DNA from 2 places in the Paraburkholderia sp. JHI2823 genome. Region 1 is predicted to be linked to the other one. Evidence: riboswitches for the same ligand, from Rfam matches in the RefSeq annotation. Region 1 holds a riboswitch; the other holds the start of a gene.
The links. A riboswitch is a leader RNA that binds a small molecule or an ion and turns the genes downstream of it on or off. The one in region 1 is predicted to bind thiamine pyrophosphate.
Positions count from the first base shown of each region.

Region 2: linked by a shared signal. The riboswitch ahead of VSR34_RS27200 (FAD-dependent oxidoreductase) and the one ahead of thiC (phosphomethylpyrimidine synthase ThiC) in region 1 are both predicted to bind thiamine pyrophosphate.

Region 1 covers NZ_JAYMRY010000001.1:419,309-429,329, reverse strand. Annotated here, with positions in the region: gene VSR34_RS02060 (DUF2844 domain-containing protein) at 1-233, opposite strand, end outside; gene bamC (outer membrane protein assembly factor BamC) at 607-1,851, shown strand; gene VSR34_RS02050 (L-lactate permease) at 1,949-3,547, opposite strand; gene VSR34_RS02045 (hypothetical protein) at 3,781-4,257, opposite strand; gene VSR34_RS02040 (glycine zipper 2TM domain-containing protein) at 4,595-4,816, opposite strand; gene thiC (phosphomethylpyrimidine synthase ThiC) at 5,007-6,938, opposite strand; TPP riboswitch at 7,038-7,167, opposite strand; gene VSR34_RS02030 (GreA/GreB family elongation factor) at 7,254-7,661, opposite strand; gene VSR34_RS02025 (EamA family transporter) at 8,366-9,319, shown strand; gene VSR34_RS02020 (entericidin A/B family lipoprotein) at 9,544-9,681, opposite strand; gene VSR34_RS02015 (DUF1328 family protein) at 9,866-10,021, shown strand, end outside.
Region 2 covers NZ_JAYMRY010000031.1:37,639-47,659, reverse strand. Annotated here, with positions in the region: gene VSR34_RS27220 (glutamate synthase-related protein) at 1-853, shown strand, start outside; gene VSR34_RS27215 (glutamate synthase subunit beta) at 983-2,449, shown strand; gene thpR (RNA 2',3'-cyclic phosphodiesterase) at 2,746-3,306, shown strand; gene VSR34_RS27205 (ABC transporter ATP-binding protein/permease) at 3,509-5,266, opposite strand; TPP riboswitch at 5,586-5,699, shown strand; gene VSR34_RS27200 (FAD-dependent oxidoreductase) at 5,939-7,087, shown strand; gene thiS (sulfur carrier protein ThiS) at 7,143-7,340, shown strand; gene VSR34_RS27190 (thiazole synthase) at 7,433-8,248, shown strand; gene thiE (thiamine phosphate synthase) at 8,245-9,357, shown strand; gene VSR34_RS27180 (ABC transporter ATP-binding protein) at 9,526-10,021, shown strand, end outside.

The sequences.
Region 1 (10,021 bases):
GCGAACACCGTCCCGGTGCCGCCGGCGACATATTCGCTGACGCTCGTGCCGCTCGCGTCGACATAACTGACAACGCGAGCGGCGCCGCCCGAAACGGCGCGTGTGACGGCGCCGGCAGGCATTGCCGCGATGTCGCCGAGCGCGGCGTATGCGGTGGTGGCGATGCCGAGGCTACCGAGCGCGCAGGAGAAGGCCGCGGCGCGGCCCGCCTGGGCGAAGCTGTAAGTTTTCATGACGCTCTCCGGTCCTGCTTTGTGTGAACTTCTTTTTTGAGATTTCGAAGCGAAATTAGCACCGGGGTCGTTTTCGCAAGAGGTGCGCGCTGTCATGGCGGCCGAGCGCAACGTCGCGTTCAGTCGCGGTTCGCCGCTAGTTCATTGAAATAAAAGGGAAATGCAGGCGAGACAAGGGCGGGATTGCCTCGGCTCAAATGTGGAGAAATGTTACGGGTCGACAGTTCGGGCGATGCGGACGCCCACGACGGAGGTCGTCACGCGAGGACATGAAGTCCCTCCGCAGTTTTTGCACAGCGGGCCGCCTGGCCGGTAAAATGTTTGGTTGATCCACGCAAACTGGCCGTGGCGTAGCCGAAGGGATTACCCGAACATGAGTGATTTTCATCAACGTCTTGCCGCACGCGCGCTGGCGCTTCTGATGGCGGGCGGGCTGGTCGCCGGCTGCAGCTCGCCGACGCCAGGCAAGATCGATTACCGTAGTGACGCCAAGGCGAAGCAGTCGTCGCTCGCCGTGCCGCCGAACATGCTCGACGAAGCGTCCGACCAGCGCTCGCTGGCGCCGCAAGGTGGCGAGACCTCGCTGTCCTCGCTCAAGCAGACCCAGGCCGCCGCGCCGCAGTCCGACCAGACCCAGGTGGTTCCGCAGGTGCCGGGCATGCACATCCAGCGCGACGGCACGGAAAGCTGGCTCGTCATCGACAGCCGCACGCCCGACCAGGTGTGGGCGCAGGTGCGCCGCTTCTGGCAGGAGCAAGGTTTCCTGCTCGTGGTCGACCAGCGCGACAAGGGCGTGATGGAAACGGACTGGAACGAAACCCATCCGAAGATCAGCGACGGTCTCATCCGCAACACGCTTTCGTGGGCCACGGGGAACTCGTACGTGACCGCTGAGCGCAACAAGTACCGCACGCGCCTCGAAACGTCGCCCAGTGGCGGCACGTATGTGTTCATCAGCCAGAAGGGGCTGAGCGAGCAGCTCTCGGGTACCAACAACGAGACGAGCAAGTGGGTGCCGAAGCCCAACGATCCTGCGCTCGAAGCGGAGTACCTCAAGCGCCTCATGATGACGCTCGCGAACGCAAAGCCGGGCGTGCCCGACGCGCAGGTCGCAGCCGAAGCCGACGCCAAGGCGAACAGCAAGGGCACCGCCGCGAAGTCGAAGGGCGGGGACGCCGCCGCAGCAGCCGTCGCCGCGCAGAATGTCGCGGCCGTGGGCGGGCAGTCGGGCAGCGGTGCGTCAAAGGGTGATGCGCAGGGCACGTCCGGCCAGTACAGCTCAACTGAGCTCACGCTGGGCGAGCCGTACGATCGCGCGTGGGTGCGCGTGGGCATCGCGCTCGACCGCGCCAATTTCACCGTGGACGACCGCGACCGCACGAAGGGCATCTACTACGTGCGTTATGTCGACCCGAAGGACTTGAGTTCGGACGAGCAGGGCTTCTGGAACCAGGTCTTCCACGGTCGCAAGGAGAAGGTTGCCAAGCAGTACAAGCTCAACGTGCGCGCCGTGACCGACAACCAGACGCGCGTGGCAATCGTGGACGACAACGGGCAGATTGATTCCTCGCGCCCTGCGCAGGAAATCATGAGCCTCGTGGTCGACGAACTCCACTAAACCTCGCACAGGCCGGCGCCCGCTGGCTGACGAAAAAACCCGCCTGCGCCTGGCCGCGCAGGCGGGTTTTTTCATGCGTGCGCCGACGGGCGGCGGCTCAGTGCGGAATCATCCACGTCAGCACGTTCTGCTGCAGCCACACGAGGACGCCGAGCAGCACCGTCAACAGGATGGAGTGCTTGAAGGTCTTCGCGAATACGTGGCCTTCCTTGCCCTTGAGATCGGTGGTGGCAACGCCCGTTGCGATGTTCTGCGGCGAGATCATCTTGCCCATCACGCCGCCCGAGGAGTTGGTCGCCGCCATGAGAATGGGGTTGAGGTTGAGCTGCTTGGCGGCCACCACCTGCAGGTTGCCGAACAGCGCATTGCCCGAAGTGTCGCTACCCGAGAGGAACACCGCGACCCAGCCGAGGAAGGCTGAAACCAGCGGAAAGAACGCGCCGACCGAAGCGACGGCGAGGCCCAGCGTATAGGTGAGCCCCGAGTAGTTCATGAGGAACGCGAGCCCGACGATGGTCGCGACGGTCAGGATGGCGATGCGCGTCTGCACCCACGTATCGACGATTGCGCCGCCGAAGTCCGCGGGCTTCAGGCGCACGACGAACGCCGTGATGATCGCCGCAACGAGAATGGCCGTGCCGGTGGCGAGCGGCTGGAAGTCCCAGATTGCGCCGTACGGCGTGTTGTAGAGCGTGATGTAGACGGCCTTGTCGAGACCGGGCCACGGCACCTTCACCTCGCCGATCGTGAAGACCTTCGCGACCGTCCAGATGATCACGACGGCCGCGACGATGATCCACGGATACCAGCCTTGCGCACCCGACACCGCGCCGCGCGCTTCGTTGGCGCGATCGACCTTGATGGCGAAGTGAGGATCCGTCACGGGTTTCCATACGCGCAGGAAAAGGATGGTGAGGATCAGCGAGACGAGCGACGAGAGCACGTCGGTGAGGCTGTAATTGATGAAGTTGGCCGTGATGAACTGCGTGATGGCGAAGCTGCCGCCCGACACCAGCAGCACGGGCCAGACGCGCAGCATGCCGCCCACGCCCGCGTAGATCCCAATCACATAAAACGGCAGCAGCAGCGCAAAGAACGGCAGCTGGCGGCCGACCATCTGGCCGAGCAGGTCGGAGGGCAGGTGCGTGACCGCGCCCAGCACGGTAATCGGCACGCCGAGCGCGCCGAACGCCACCGGCGCCGTATTGAAGATGAGCGTGAACGTGAGGGCTTCGAGTGCCGGGAAGCCAAGCATGATGAGCAGCGAACTCGTGATGGCGATCGGCGTGCCGAAGCCGGAAATGCCTTCGAACAGCGCGCCGAACGAAAAGCCGACCACGACCAGCACGATGCGCCGGTCGTTGGGCAGATTGTCGAGCAGCCACATGCGAAAGGCCGCGAAGCGGCCCGAGCGCAGCGCGATGTTGTACAGCAGGATCGCCGTGACGACGATCCACATGACCGGCCAAAGCGCGAACACCACACCCGCGAGCACCGAACTGATCGCGAGGTTGATGGGGAACTGCCAGCCCGCGATCGCAACGATCAGACCGACCACGAGGCCCGCCAACGAGGCCTGCCATGCGGGCCGCCGCGCCCAGCCGAGCAGGGCGAGCACCGTGACGATAGGCAGCACGGCCACGAGGAATGAGAACAACAGCGAATTGCCGATAGGGGTCAACAGCTGATGGAACATCACGTCTCCTTGGTTGTGATTCGTTGTCGGCGCAGCAGGTGCGTGCGCCGGGGCGCGTCGTCGGCTGTGGAGTGCAATGGCTGATGGGACGGCTGAGTTAAGGCGATGCTTCAATCCCAGCGGGCATACTTGGAGGATAGGTAGCGAGTCACGGGCGTCAAGGAGGGAAAGTACGGTCTGGCACCGTTTTATGCTGGATCCCGCGTTGGAGCTGCGAGGATCGCTGGAGCCCGTCAGTGGTGCCCGTGCCTGCCGCCGCCGCCGCCGCTCCAGTAGCCGAAGCCGAACGAAACGGCCGGCACACCCCAGCCCCAGCCGTACGCCGGCCATGGGTAGTACGCCGGATACGCAGCGGGATACGCAGGGTACGGAGGATAAGCGGCGGGGTACGCGGGCCACGCAGGCACGGCCAACGCGACGGGCGGCGAAGAATAGAGTGGGCCCGGATACTGGGCGTCCGGCACGGCGGCCGGCGCCGGATTAGGCGCAGTTTGCGTGACCATGGCCTCCTGCTGGGCGCTCGCTATAGGCACGGTGCCGTAGTAGTAGGGTCCGTAGGCGTAGGGGGGATAGTAGTAGCAGCCGGAAAGCGCGAGGAGCGCTGCCGCAGCGGCGCCGAGCTTTGGCGCAGGGCGCAGCGTTCGCGCGGAGCGCTCATTGCGGACCGATGAGGGTGCGGCGGCAATCAGGAACACGGACGAGTGTTTCATGGCGAGCTCCGCAAGAGGGCGAACCGCAGCGCGGGTTATCGCCTTCTGGCCCGGGCCGTTCGACCGTTCGAGCTTACGCCGGGCGCGCGCGCCGTGTGTTACGGCGGGGCGGTGACCCGTTCACCGAATGTTTCAGGGCGTGCTGCGTCCCAACTTGCGAGGACCCAAAAGAAACGCGGTGCAGACCTCTGAGGGTCTGCACCGCGCGTCCTTCCCTGTTGCACGCCTTGAACGGCGTGCTGCCTGTCGCGTCGTTTCTGTTCTGTGCCGTCGCTTCGATCGTGCCGCTATTCAGGTAGCCGCATCGTCGACGCGTGACGGCACGTGCGTCCGCGAATTACTTGCCCACCTGATTCCCAATAATGCCGCCAACTGCCGCGCCGCCCACCGTGGAGAGCGCATTGCCGCCGATGGCCGCACCCGCGGCGCCGCCCACGCCCGCGCCGATCACGGTATCGCGGTCGCGTCTCGACATGTTGTCGCAAGCTCCCAGGCTGCCGAGCACGGCGACGAGGGTCGTCACCGTGACTAAACTGCGTGCACGTTTGAGCGTTTTCATTTTTCGACTCCCACGCAAAGCGATGTGGAATGCGCGGTGCGGCACGGGCATCGCGCGCACGCCGCACCTCCGATACGTTCATCGTAGGCACGCGACCCGTATCCGGGTGTGTGCGCTTGTCAGCGAGTTGTGGGAGTCGTTAGAAAATGTTTCGGCGGACGGCGCGCGTCCGCCGGAACACCGTCCGCGCTTACTGGCGCTGATAGATCTCGGCGCCTTGCTTGATGAACTCGACGGCCTTCACTTCCATGCCTTTCTTCAGGGCCTCGTCGTCGCTCACACCTTGCTTTGCAGCGAAGTCGCGCACGTCCTGCGTGATCTTCATCGAGCAGAAGTGCGGGCCGCACATCGAGCAGAAGTGCGCGACCTTGGCCGAGTCCTTGGGCAGCGTTTCGTCGTGGAACTCGCGCGCCTTGTCCGGATCGAGGCCGAGGTTGAACTGGTCTTCCCAGCGGAACTCGAAGCGCGCCTTCGACAACGCGTTGTCGCGCACCTGTGCCCCCGCATGGCCTTTCGCCAGGTCGGCCGCGTGCGCCGCGAGCTTGTACGTGATGATGCCTTCCTTCACGTCGTCCTTGTTCGGCAGACCCAGATGTTCCTTCGGCGTCACATAGCAAAGCATGGCCGTGCCGAACCAGCCGATCATCGCCGCGCCAATGCCCGAGGTGATGTGGTCGTAGCCCGGCGCGATGTCCGTGGTGAGCGGCCCGAGCGTGTAGAAGGGTGCTTCGTCGCACCATTCCAGCTGCAGGTCCATGTTTTCCTTGATGAGTTGCATCGGCACGTGACCCGGGCCTTCGATCATCACCTGCACGTCGTGCTTCCACGCGATCTGCGTGAGTTCGCCCAGCGTCTTGAGCTCGCCGAGTTGCGCTTCGTCGTTGGCGTCGTAGATCGAGCCGGGACGCAGGCCGTCGCCGAGCGAGAAGCTCACGTCGTAGGCCTTCATGATTTCGCAGATCTCTTCGAAATGCTCGTAAATGAAGGATTCCTTATGATGAGCGAGGCACCACTTGGCCATGATCGACCCGCCGCGCGAGACGATGCCCGTCATGCGGTTCGCGGTCAGCGGCACGTACTGGAGGCGCACGCCCGCATGGATCGTGAAGTAGTCCACGCCTTGCTCGGCCTGTTCGATGAGCGTATCGCGGAACATCTCCCACGTGAGGTCTTCGGCCTTGCCGTTGACCTTTTCGAGCGCCTGATAGATCGGCACCGTGCCGATCGGCACCGGCGAGTTGCGGATGATCCACTCGCGCGTTTCGTGAATGTGCTTGCCGGTCGAGAGATCCATGACCGTGTCGCCGCCCCAGCGGATCGCCCACGTCATCTTGTCGACCTCTTCGCCGATCGACGATGTCACCGCCGAATTGCCGATGTTCGCGTTGATCTTCACGAGGAAGTTGCGGCCGATGATCATCGGCTCGCTTTCCGGGTGGTTGATGTTCGCGGGGATGATCGCGCGGCCGCGCGCGACTTCTTCGCGCACGAATTCGGGCGTGATTTCCTTGAGCGCGTTGGCGCCGAAGGCCGCGGCGCCGAACGCCTGGCCCCCATGCTGGCGGCCCATCATCGCCGCGAGCTTCGCGCCGTTCGGGCCGCTCGCCTTGAGGCTTTCCAGATACTCCGCGCGGCGCTGGTTTTCGCGAATCGCGATGTATTCCATCTCCGGCGTGATGATGCCCTGGCGCGCGTAGTGCATCTGCGTGACGTTCTTGCCGGCTTTCGCGCGGCGCGGCGTGCGGTGCAGGCCCGGAAAGCGCAGTTCCGCCGTCGCGGGGTCGGCGGCGCGCTCGCGGCCGTATTCGGAGGAGAGGCCCGGCAGCGCTTCGGTGTCGCCGCGCTTTTCGATCCAGTTCTGGCGCAGTGCCGGCAGGCCCGCGCGAATATCGATCTTCGCTTCGGGGTCGGTGTACGGACCCGAGGTGTCGTAGACGTAGATCGGCGGGTTCTTTTCACCGCCGAAACCCGTCGGGGTATCGGACTGGCTGATTTCGCGCATCGGTACGCGGATGTCGGGCTGCGAACCCGTCACGTAGATCTTGCGGGAATTGGGCAGCGGCGCGATCGCGGCTTCGTCGACGTGCGCGTTGGCGGAAATGAACTTCGGATTCGCGTTCATGCGTCTCTCTCCAGGGAAAGCCAAGTGGGAACAACGGCTTAGCAGGAGTTGAGACGGAACGTGGACGGACTTCGCTGTGATGAGGTGAGGCGTTGAGCGATGCGAAGTCCGGACGCTTCCCTGCGCTGGCATTATCCAGATCAGGTTCAAAGGGTATTTCTCACCCGCGAAATACGCTGCACGACTTCCGTTCGATGCGGCGCATGACGCAGGACCCCCGCGTAAGCAAGGCCAAACGATACACCGCGCTGCGACGATCTGGCAAGTGCCTTCTCGCCCGAGTTGTGCCAGGCGAGGCGTGCCGCGCGCCGAACTTTACAGCGTGAAATCGTTCGAGGCCTCGGGTTGAAACAGGATGCGCTCGATCTTCAGCGTTTCCACGGCGCCGCCTGGCGTCGTGAAGTGAACGGTGTTGCCGCGCTTCGCGCCGAGCAGCGCAAGGCCTGCGGGCGAGAACACGTTGAGGCGGCCGGCGTCGACGTTGGCGTCATGCGGATAAACGACGGTGTAAGTGAGCGTTTCGCCGCTGCGCTCGTTCACGAGCGTCACCTGCGAATTCATCGTGACGACATTGGCGGCGACGTCGCGCGCTTCCACGATCACGGCGTGTTCGAGGACGTCGTCGAGCATGGTTTGGCGGGCAGTCGCGGCGCCGGGCTCGGCGGCGCATTTTTCGAGGCGCGCGACATCGAGTTCGGTCAGGTAGCGGATTTTCTTCGTCATGGATGTTCTCCTTGCGAATCAGAAAGCGTTGTCGGGTCGGGAGGGCTGGCGCTCGACACTGAGCAGTGGAGCGCACTGGGCACCTCCGTGGCACGGCCGGGGCACTGTGGGGCGCAACGGTTCGGCCCGGAGCCCGCCCGAACGGCTCCGGTGCGGCAAAGGAGGCAAGTTCAGTACAGGCGCCGGGCGGCGGTGAGCGGGGCGCGTGAAGGCGCGCGGGCGCGCAGAGGCAGGCAGACGGCAGCTTTCATGCGCGCCGCGCGGCCGTGCGCCGGCGCCATGCGCTGGGTGCGCGGCAGCGGGGCGAACAGGTAGCGCGAAACGGGCGGCCGCATGGTGAGCGATGACTTGCCAGATGGCTGAAAGTTAATCGAAAGATTTGAGCATCGTAGCACGATCTCGCTAACGTGACCCCGCAGGCGTTCGAATCCAAGGTCTCTGGGATGCGTCCCTTGTCTCGTGGCGCGGTCTGTCAACATCGGTGCGCATAAAGCGTACCGAAAGCATCCACGGCCCCAGACCTTGTTGCATAATGCGGGTCGCCCGTCTCGGGTGTCTTTCGTACTCCGTTTTTTTGCGTCCTTGCGCACCTGCCCCATGCCGTCGAGTTTCATCCGTCCCGCCGCTTTTATGCCGGGGCGCCCGCGGTCCTTTCCTTCACGCGCCGCGGCGATATGACGATGCCCCCGCGTGTGCCTTCGCGCATGTCTTTCCGTTCGTTCCTCGAAGCGGCTTCCCTTGCCGCGGCGGCGTCATGGCGTCTCGTGCGCCGTGTGCGGCTGCCACAATCGCGCGGCGGGCGCGTCGCGCTCTCGCTTGCCGTCGTCTACTTCGTCTGGGGCTCGACGTATCTCGGCGTGAAAGTCGCGCTCGATGCGTTCCCGCCGCTCCTGCTTTCCGGTCTGCGCAACCTGCTCGCCGGGGTGGGTCTCTTCGTCTTCGCGATGCGCCGACGACCCGTCATGCCGACGCTGATCGAAGTGCGCAACGCGGGCGTGGTGGGCACGCTGCTCGTAGGGCTGTCGAGCGGCATGCTCGCCTACGGCATGCGGACCGTGGGCACCGGCACGGCGGCCGTGATGGTCGCCACGGTTCCGCTCTTCGCGACAGTGATTTCGGCCGTCACCGGGCGGCGCGTTGCGAAGGCCGAGTGGGCGGCGGTCGCGCTCGGCCTCGTGGGCATCGCGATCCTGAGCCATGGCGGCGGCGCCTCGGGCTCGGCGGGCGGCAGTCTCGCCATTCTGTGCGGCGCCCTTTTCTGGGCGATCGGCGCCCATCTGGCGGGGCATCTCGCGTTGCCCTCCGATCTCTTTCTCGCCACGGCGCTGCAGATCGGACTGGGCGGCGCCATGTCGACGGCGGTCGCGTTGATCAGCGGCGAACGCATGGCGGAGCTTCATGTCCTGCCGCTCGTTGCGTTCCTCTATCTGCTCCTGATCGGCACGATGGCAGCGTATGTCGCCTACGGCTACCTGATCCGGCACACCAGCCCCCTCGTCGCGAGCAGCTGCATGTACGTGAATCCGGTCGTCGCCGTCGCCCTCGGCGCGCTGTTGCTCGGCGAGGCGGTCACGGGCGGCACCATCGTCGCGACCGTGCTGATTCTCGGCAGCGTGGGGTTGTCGTTCCTGTTCGACGACCGCCGCCGCACTTCCTGAGCGCTCACGCGCCACCCGTCACCGCGCGCCGCTATCGTCGCGCGCACCCGCAATCCGCTCACGCGACACGCGACGCACGCGGCATCGCGCCGTGCAATTTATGCAGGCGCGGCCGCCAACGCATCGCGTTGATCCGGCATGCACGCGGGCATCTGCGCACGCTCCGAAGACTCGTGGCACCCGCAATGGGTGGTCATGCCGGTGGCTTTACCGTTCACCGGTGACTATTTCGCCTTTTCCGCCGAGTTCGTGAGGGCGTGACCGCCTGCGGATACATCCTCGCCGGCGCCCGCCATCGTGTTGCAGGCCGCGAGCGCTGCCATCGAAGCGGTAATCAGAAAGAGGGCAATCATGCGTTTCATGAGGAAGTCCTCCACGGTGCCAAAGGAGACGACTGTCAAGCATCGCGCGTGCCCGGTCATGTGTGCGGCTTGCGCGCGCGGCCGGGTCCGGTGTTTGCTCAAGCGCAGGCGCACGCGCGACACAGCGCAGCATATCCGCCCGAGAGAATGACGACGGATGATCAAGGGATGAGGAGGACTACCCATGCTTCATTACGCCATCGTGTTTTTCATCATTGCGATCATCGCAGCCGTCTTCGGCTTCACGGGCATTGCAGCGGGCGCGGCTGAGATCGCCAGGATCCTGTTCTACATTTTCCTCGTGGTCTTCGTGGTCACGCTGCTGCTGGGCGTCATGCGT
Region 2 (10,021 bases), on a different contig from region 1:
GCTGATCGAGAAGGCGAAGGCCGCGATCGAAACGGGCGAGCACGTCTCATTCATCCAGCCGGTGCGCAACGTGAACCGCACGGTCGGCGCGATGCTCTCGGGCGTCGTCGCGAAGAAGTACGGCCACGACGGCCTGCCGGAAGACACGATCCACATCCAGCTCAAGGGTACGGCGGGTCAGAGCTTCGGCGCGTTCCTCGCACGCGGCATCACGCTGGATCTCGTGGGCGACGGCAACGACTACGTCGGCAAGGGCCTTTCGGGCGGCCGCATCATCATCCGTCCGACCAACGACTTCCGCGGCAAGTCCGAAGAAAACATCATCTGCGGCAACACGGTGTTGTACGGCGCGCTCGAAGGCGAAGCCTTCTTGCGTGGCGTGGCGGGCGAGCGTTTCGCGGTGCGTAACTCGGGCGCGACGGCGGTCGTCGAAGGCACGGGCGACCACGGCTGCGAATACATGACGGGCGGCACGGTGGTCGTGCTCGGCGAGACGGGCCGCAACTTCGCGGCCGGCATGTCGGGCGGCATCGCCTACGTGTACGACCCGGACGGCACGTTTGCCGGCAAGTGCAACAAGTCGATGGTCGCGCTCGAACCGGTCCTGCAACAGGCCGAGCAGGAGCGCACCGTGGACCGCGCGCTGTGGCATACGGGCCAGACCGACGAAGCGCTGCTCAAGGGACTCGTCGAGCGTCACTTCCAGTTCACGGGCTCGCCGCGTGCGAAGGCGCTGCTCGAAAACTGGGATGCGGCGCGCCGCCAGTTCGTGAAGGTGTTCCCGACGGAATACAAGCGCGCACTGGGCGAACTCGGCGCGAAGAAGGCGAACCAGGAAGAACTGGCCGCCTGATCTGGCAACCGGGTCGCGAGACGACTGAACGAAGACGAAGCGCCCGCCGCGCGAAAAGTTGCGCGGCGGCGGGCGCGGTCCCCTCACCGCGAATTTTCGCGAATAGATAGAGACAGACGAGAACCAAATATGGGTAAGGCAACCGGTTTTCTCGAGTTCGAGCGCCAGCATGAGGCGTACGAAGCACCGCTCACGCGCGTGAAGCACTACAAGGAATTCGTCGCGGCGCTCTCCGACGCCGACGCGAAGATCCAGGGCGCGCGCTGCATGGACTGCGGCATCCCGTTCTGCAACAACGGCTGCCCGGTCAACAACATCATTCCGGACTTCAACGACCTCGTGTTCCGCCAGGACTGGAAGAGTGCGATCGACGTCCTGCATTCCACGAACAACTTTCCCGAGTTCACGGGCCGCATCTGCCCGGCGCCCTGCGAAGCGGCGTGCACGCTCGGCATCAACGACGATCCCGTAGGCATCAAGTCGATCGAGCACGCGATCATCGACAAGGCCTGGGCCGAAGGCTGGGTCGCGCCGCAAGTGGCGAAGCACAAGACCGGCAAGAAGGTCGCTGTCGTCGGTTCGGGCCCCGCGGGCCTCGCCGCCGCGCAGCAGCTCGCGCGCGCTGGCCACGAGGTGACGGTGTTCGAGAAGAACGACCGCATCGGCGGTCTGCTGCGTTACGGCATCCCCGACTTCAAGCTGGAAAAGTGGCTGATCGACCGCCGCATGCGCCAGATGGAAGCCGAAGGCGTGACGTTCCGCACCAATGTCTTCATCGGCAAGGGCGAGCTGCCCGCGTTCATCGGCAACACGGCGAAGGAAACCCTCTCGCCGGACGAGCTGAAAGAACAGTTCGATGCCGTGGTGATCGCCGGCGGTTCGGAAACGCCGCGTGATCTGCCGGTGCCGGGCCGCGAGCTCGAAGGCATCTACTACGCGATGGAATTCCTGCCGCAGCAGAACAAGGTCAACGCCGGCGACAAGCTGCCGAACCAGCTGCTCGCCAAGGGCAAGCACGTGGTGGTGATCGGCGGCGGCGATACGGGCTCCGACTGCGTGGGCACCTCGAACCGTCACGGCGCGAAGAGCGTCACGCAGTTCGAACTGCTGCCGCAGCCGCCCGAGGAAGAGAACAAGCCGCTCGTGTGGCCGTACTGGCCGATCAAGCTGCGCACGTCGTCGTCGCACGAGGAAGGCTGCTCGCGTGACTGGGCAGTCGCCACGAAGCGTCTCGAAGGCAAGAACGGCAAGGTCGAGAAGCTGATCGCCGCGCGTGTGGAGTGGAAGGACGGCAAGATGGTCGAAGTACCGGGCTCGGAATTCGAAATGAAGGCCGACCTCGTGCTGCTCGCCATGGGCTTCACGCAGCCGCTTTCGCCGGTGCTCGAAGCGTTCGGCGTCGACAAGGATGCGCGCGGCAACGTGCGTGCCTCGACCGAGGGCGAGAAGGCTTACTACACGTCGGTCGACAAGGTCTTCACCGCCGGCGACATGCGCCGCGGCCAGTCGCTCGTCGTCTGGGCGATCCGTGAGGGCCGCCAGTGCGCACGTTCCGTCGATGCGTTCCTGATGGGCAGTTCGGAGCTGCCGCGTTAAGGCCGGATCTGGGACCAGAGTAAGCGCTAAAGCGCTAACTCTGGTCGACACGTGAGGGCCGCCAGTGCGCACGTTCCGTCGATGCGTTCCTGATGGGCAGCTCGGAGCTGCCGCGTTGAATCCAGTGCGCCCGTCGGTAAGACCGGGCGCGCGGGAGACGGCAGGAGACACGAAGCGAGAAAACCGGGCACCCGCAAGGGTGACCCGGTTTTTTTGTCCTTGTTGCCGAAGCGCCAACTCTGGCCGTCAGGGTTACCATGACGCGATTGCCCGACCGAACCCAAGGCCCGCCGATCATGTCCGAAGCCCCCGAGATCGATCGCGATACGCAAGAATGGCGGCGCTGCTTCGTCGCGCTCGCGCCCGATGCCGCATCGCGCGACGCGCTGGCCACAATCGACGTGCCGCCCAACGCGCGGCGCGTGCCCTACGCCCAATTGCATCTGACGGTGGCATTCATCGGCGCGATGTCGTTCGGCCAGGGGGAAATGCTCTCGCGGCGGCTCGCGGAGCACGTGCCGAGCATTCCGCCCGCACAGGTCACGAACATCGAAAGCTGGCCCGGGCGGGCACATCCGCGGCTTATGGTGGCCGTGCTGGCGATGTCCGATGCGTTCACGGCGCTCGACTGGCGCGTGCGTTCGCTGATGGGGGAGGTGGGATTGCCGCTCGACGCACGGGCGTTTCGCCCACATGTAACGCTTGCCAGATTCTCGCGCGACGCGGTGGGCGCGCCGGCCGCGAGAGGCGGCGAAGCATTGCCGCCGCTGCAGTTCGAGTCGCTGGTGCTGTATTCGAGCACGCTTGCAAAGCAGGGCGCGCGCTACGAGGCGCTGGCGAGCGTCGCGCTGGGTTGAGGCATCGCCCCGCATAGCATTAGCGCCGCTTTAGCGTCGATAGGGGCGAGCGTCAAACCATCGAGGTCGATTTCCGGCAAGCTCGCCGCACACGTGCGGCGTCAGCGCGACGCAACGCCATGCAATGCGGCGCGCGAGCGCTGCGCCGATCCCCGAGCCCGGCCCGTGATCAGCACGACGCGCTCGCAGCGCTCGCCCCCGCTCACGCGGCGACGCGCTCTTCAGGCATGCGCTCGATCTCGAGCGTTTCGTGGTGGTACGCCTCGAGCGATTCGCGGTGCGCGACGCTCACGATCGCCGCCTTCGGCAGGCGCTCCACGAAGAGCTTGTAGAGGCGGCCTTCGTTGTCGGGATCGAGCGCGCTCGTCGCTTCGTCGAGGAACAGGTAGTCGGGCTTGTGCAGCAGCACGCGCGCGCCGGCGAGACGTTGCTGCTCGCCCGGCGAGAGCACACGCGTCCAGTGCGCCGACTCGCCCAGGCGGTCCACGTAATCCTCGAGACGGCAGGCACGCAGCGCTTCGCGGCAGTCTTCGTCGCTGTAGTCGTCGGCGGGCGAGGGGTAGGTGAGCGCGGCCTTGAGCGTGCCGATCGGCAGATAGCTCTGCTGCGGGATGAACATCATGCGCGCGTCCACGGGCGCGTCGATCGAGCCTTCGCCGAACGGCCAGAGGCCCGCGAGCGCGCGCATCAGCGTGCTCTTGCCGGCGCCCGACGGTCCGCGCACGAGCCAGCGCGAGCCCGGCTTGATGGCGATGTCACGCACCTCGGAAAGCGGCGTGCCGTTGGGCAGCGAGAGCTTGAGGTGCTCGGTGGCGAGCTCGTTGCTGTCGACGAAGTGCAGGTTGATGCCGCCGTGCTCGGTGGCGGGCGAGACCGATTCCTTCAGGCGCGGCGAGTGGACCACGCGCACGAATTCGCGCAGACGGTTCACCGTAGCGCGCCATTCGACCAGCGTCGAGTAACTGTTGATGAACCACGAAAACGAGTCGCTCACGGTGCCGAAGGCCTGCGAGATCTGCATCAGCACGCCGAACGTGAACGCGCCGGCGAAGTAGCGCGGCGCCGCCACCACGAGCGGGAAGATGATGGCGATCTGGCCGTAGAAGCTCAGCACGAAGGTGAGGCGCTTCGTGTACTTCATCACGCGCCACCAGTTTTCGCGGATGTGCTGGAAGAGGCCTTGGGCGTTGCTGCGCTCGGTGTCCATGCCGTCGTAGAGCGCGATTTGCTCGGCGTTTTCGCGCAGGCGGATCAGGCCGAAGCGGAAATCCGCTTCCACCTTTTGCTGCTGGTAGTTGATCGACACGAGCGGGTGGCCGACCTTCTGGATCACGAACGAGCCGAACACGGCGTAGAGTGCGGCGGCCCAGACCATGTAGCCCGGAATCGCGAGAGGGTGGCCCCCCAGCGTGACGGTGAGCGCGCCGGCGAGGGTCCACAGGATCGTGATGAACGAGACGAGCGTGACGACCGTAGAGAGCAGGTCGAGCGTGAGCGAGAGCGTGCTCGTGGCGAACGACTGGAGGTCGTCGCTGATCCGCTGGTCGGGGTTGTCGGCGAGGCGGTCGCGCTCGATGCGATAGAACGCGCCCTTGCCGAGCCACTCGTTCAGGAAGCGGTTGGTGAGCCACTGGCGCCAGCGAAATCCGAGCATCTGGCGCAGATAGCGGCCGTACACCGCGAGGATGATGAAGCCGAAGGCCAGTTCCGTGAAAGTGACGAGCAAAGGCGGGAAGCGCTTGACGTCCTTGGCCTGCAGCGCGTTGTAGAACTCCGCGCTCCAGCCGTTGAGCCGCACGTTGATCCACACGACGAGCAGGTTCATCACGATGATCGCGACGAGCAGGCCCCAGGCGACCCAGCGTTCCTCGGAGACCCAGTAAGGCTTGATCAGACTCCATGCGGTGATCTTCTGATGCTCGTTCTGATCTGGCGTGGCGCTGGCAGGTTGGTTGGTCATGTGCATCCTGATGTTGTGCTGGGCCGCGTGGCCCGCTTAGGCCGTTGGCCGCGCCCCGCGCGGCGGCCGCTTCGCAGCGACGGCGCGCAGCAATATTCGCAGCGATTCTGTCGGCAGCCGCTTAAGTGAGACTTAATGAACCCATACGGAGACGAAAGCAGTGACAAAAGCGCGCGCCGGCGCTGCCGTCGCGTGGCGCTCATTGTCTCACCGCCCGGGCTTGCGGGGCGAAATTGGCGGGCCGAGGGCATTGTGCCAGAGCGGAAGCCCCGTTCCGCCGAGGTTTGCGGGCCGCGCGCGTTTTGTGGTCTAATCGGCGTTGACGAAACAGGGGTGCTTCACCGGTATGCGGGGCATGCTGTACTGAGGCTGAGAGAGACCCTTCGCACCCGATCCGGGTAATACCGGCGCGGGAAGTTTCCAGAAAGTCTTACCGGAGCGTCCAGCGTTTGCACGGGCGCCAGGATTCCCGCCGGGCTGCGCTACCGGCGCACGGTTCCGTACGATTTCCGTATCGGCCGTCTGCGCCGCATAGCCTCCACGGTCGGCCTTGCCAGCCGGTTTCGTCCTTGGGTACGTCTGCTTGCCGTACGGAAAGGATACGATGACCGCTTATTCTGTTGCTTGTTCCCCGATATTCGCCGCTTTCGCCTTGCGCGACGGAGCGTCGTCATGAGTCGCGCCCATCAACGCAGCGCGGGCGGCGTGCCCGACTTCGCCGTGCTCGGCGGCGGCCTGTGCGGCCGGCTCGTCGCCTGGCGTCTCGCAGGCGAGGGGCATCGCGTCGCGCTCTACGAGCGTGGCGGGCCGGAGGGCGGCGAAGCCGCCGCCTGGGTCGCGGCCGCCATGCTCGCACCACTCGCCGAGGCCGCCGTTGCGGAGTTGCTGATCACCGAGCTGGGTGTCGCCTCGCTCGAATCCTGGCCGCGCATCCTGGCCGAGCTGCCCGAGCCCGTGTTCTTCCAGCGCAACGGAACGCTCGTGGTCTGGCATAGCGCCGATCGCACCGAAGCGCCGCTCTTCGAGCGCCGCGTGCGCGCCAACGCGCCACGCTCGCTCGCCGACGCGAACTTCGTCGCGCTCGCCGGCGCGCAGCTGGACGCGGCCGAGCCCGCGCTCGCAGGTCGCTTCGCGCGCGGCTGGCTGCTCGCGGGCGAAGGCCAGCTCGACAATCGTCAGGCGTTGGCCGCGCTCGCGGCCGGTCTCGCTGCGCGTGGCGTCGAGACGCACTGGCACACGACGGTCGACGAGGCGAACCCGCCGTCCGCGCGCGTGACGATCGACTGCCGCGGGCTGGGTGCCAAGGCAGCGCTGCCGGGTCTGCGAGGCATTCGCGGCGAAGTCGCGCGCGTGCACGCGCCGGGCATCACGCTCACGCGCCCCGTGCGGCTCCTGCATCCGCGCTACCCGCTCTATATCGCGCCCAAGGAGAACGATGTCTTCGTGATCGGCGCGACCGAGATCGAAGGCGAGGACCGCTCGCCCGTGAGCGTGCGCTCGGCGCTCGAATTGCTGAGCGCGGCCTTCGCGGTGCATCCGGCGTTCGGCGAGGCGCGCATCCTGGAGCTCAATACGCAATGCCGCCCGACGCTGCCCGACCACCGCCCGGCGCTCATCTGGGACAGCAAGGCGACGCTGCGCGTGAACGGCCTCTACCGGCACGGTTTCATGATCGCGCCGGAAGTCGCCGACGAAGCCGTGCGTGTCGCTCAAGCGCTGCTCGACGCACGCGTGACCGACGCCGATTCGTTCGAATCGCTGCGGCGCGCGTCGCGCTGGGGCGAGATGTTGCACGCGCAGGGCGCGCACGAGCCGGCCTGACATGCAGCCAGGCCGCGCCGCGAGAAACACACTGCAGTTCGAGAACGTATTTGCCATGGACATTCATATCAACCAGAAGCCGATCACGCTGCCCGAGGGCGCGACCGTCGCCGATGCGCTCGCCGCGTTCGGCGCGCGTCCGCCGTTCGCCGTTGCGCTGAACGGCGATTTCGTGGCGCGTGCCCAGCATGGCGCGCGCGCGCTCCAGGCGGGCGACCGCCTCGACGTCGTGAGCCCCGTGGCGGGCGGTTGAGCCGCCCTCCGCCCGGCCGCCTGTCGCGCGCAGCGCCGCCTGTCGCATAGGTCGCCAGCGCGCTTTCACGACCCCGCCAAGGACATCTACCCATGACCACCCCTTCCACCGCCGACGCATTCACGCTCTACGGCGAAACCTTCGCGAGCCGCGTGCTGCTCGGCACGTCGCGTTATCCGTCACTGCAGTCGCTCGCCGACTCGATGGCTGCCGCGCGCCCCGGCATGATCACCGTCGCGCTGCGCCGCCAGATGAACGAGGGCACCGCCGAGGCGGGCTTCTTCGACCTGCTCAAGCGCCAAGGCGTGCCGCTCCTGCCGAACACGGCGGGCTGTCTCACTGTCAACGAGGCGGTCACGACCGCGCACATGGCGCGCGAAGTCTTCGAAACCGACTGGATCAAGCTCGAGCTGATCGGCGACGACTACACGCTGCAGCCCGATCCGGTCGGCCTGATCGAAGCCGCGTCGCGGCTCGTGAAGGACGGCTTCAAGGTGTTGCCGTACTGCACCGAGGACCTCGTGATCGGCCGCCGTCTGCTCGATGCGGGCTGCGAGGCGCTCATGCCGTGGGGCGCGCCGATCGGCACCGGCAAGGGCGTGATCAATCCATACGGCCTGCGCGTGCTGCGCGAACGCCTGCCCGATGTGCCGCTGATCGTCGATGCGGGACTCGGCGTGCCTTCGCATGCCTGTCAGGTGATGGAGTGGGGCTTCGACGGCGTGCTGCTCAACACGGCGGTTTCGCAGGCCACGCACCCCGCGGCGATGGCACGCGCATTCGCGCTCGGCGTCGAGGCGGGTCGCACTGCGTATCTCGCCGGGCCGATGGCCGAGCGCGAGGCCGCAGTGGCGAGCACGCCCGTGGTCGGCATGCCGTTCTGGCACCAGGATGGAGACAAGCGATGACCGATACGCTGCGACTGAAGGACCGAGAGCTGTTCTGGCCGCCCGCGGACGAACTCACGGAAACGGCGGAGCGCATTCGCGCGCGCCTCGGCGACTGGCCGCCCACGCATGCGCCGTGGCGCATTTGCTTAACGCCGCCCGATGCGCCCAATGGCGGCGATCTGATCATCGTGACCGACGCGGCGCCGCATCTCGCCAGCATCGCCCGCTGGATGACCGACGGCGCCGGCGTGATCGAAGCCGCGGGCGAGAGCCCGAAGGCGGCGCGCGCCACGCTGCATCTGGGCGGCGAGCGCTACGCGCTCGAAGGGGAGCTCGCCGAGGACTGGATCCCGGCGCTGGCGGCATTCCTCGACTGCGGATTCGATCCGCATGACGCGCTCGTGCTCGCGATGGCCTGGCGCGACGGCGACGAGCGGCAGCACGACGCCTGGCCCGTCGACATCCAGCGTTTTCCGCGCGTGCTGGGCCTGCCGGCCGCGCCCGCGCAGGCCTTCGCGCCGTGCCCGGCGAAGCTTGGCCTGTACCCGGTGCTGCCCACGGCGGACTGGGTCGAGCGCGTGCTCGACTACGGCGTGAAGACAGTGCAGCTGCGCAGCAAGCAGCCCAGGTCACCGGCGCTCACGAACGAAATCGGGCGCTGCGTCGCGGCGGGCCGCAAGCACGACGCGCAGCTTTTCATCAACGACCACTGGCAGGAGGCGGTCGCCGCCGGAGCCTATGGCGTGCACCTGGGCCAGGAAGACCTGCGCGAAGCCGACCTCGGCGCGATCGCGGCGGCAGGCGTGCGCCTCGGTCTTTCCACGCACGGCTACTTCGAGATGCTGACGGCGCTGCATTTCGGCCCGAGCTACCTCGCGTGCGGCGCGGTGTTCGCCACGACGACGAAGACGATGCCCACCGCGCCCCAGGGGCTCGCGCGGCTCGCCCGCTACGTGAAGCTGCTGGACGGCGTCGTGCCGATGGTGGCGATCGGCGGTATCGACGGCAATGTGCTGCCCGAGGTGCTCGCAACGGGCGCGGGCAGTGCCGCGGTGGTGCGCGCCGTGACCGAGGCGGCCGACCCGGCCGCTGCAGTTGCTGCATTGCGCAACGCGTTTACGCAATAATGGTCCGCCCTGGCTTGGGGCTGCGCGCCGCGCGCGACTCCAGGCCTCGGGGTGGCCGCAACCGCGACAGCGGGGATGTGGCCTGGATCAACGGCCCCGGGTGCGTCACGGCAGGTTTTCCACGATGACCCTATAATCCGGCCTTCGTGTAAATGGACTGTCTGCCACGTGCCCTTAACCTCTGAGACCCTGCTGGAGCTGCGCGACGTCGACTTCGGCTACGGCGACCGGCTCGTCCTGTCCGGCCTGAACATGCGCTTTCCGCGCGGTCGGGTGGTGGCGGTCATGGGCGCTTCCGGTGGCGGAAAAACAACAGTTCTGCGCCTGATCGGCGGCCTCGTTCGCGCGCAGCGCGGCCAGGTTCTGTTCGGTGGCCAGGACATCGGCGCCCAATCGCGCGAAGGCCTGTACGCGCTGCGCCGCAAGATGGGCATGCTGTTCCAGTTTGGCGCGCTGTTTACCGACATGTCGGTGTTCGAGAACGTCGCATTCGCCCTGCGCGAGCACACCGATTTGCCCGAAGAGCTGATCCGCGACCTCGTGTTGATGAAGCTCAATGCCGTGGGCCTGCGTGGCGCGCGCGACCTCGCTCCGTCGGAAATCTCGGGCGGCATGGCGCGCCGCGTGGCGCTTGCCCGCGCCATCGCCCTCGACCCCGAGCTGA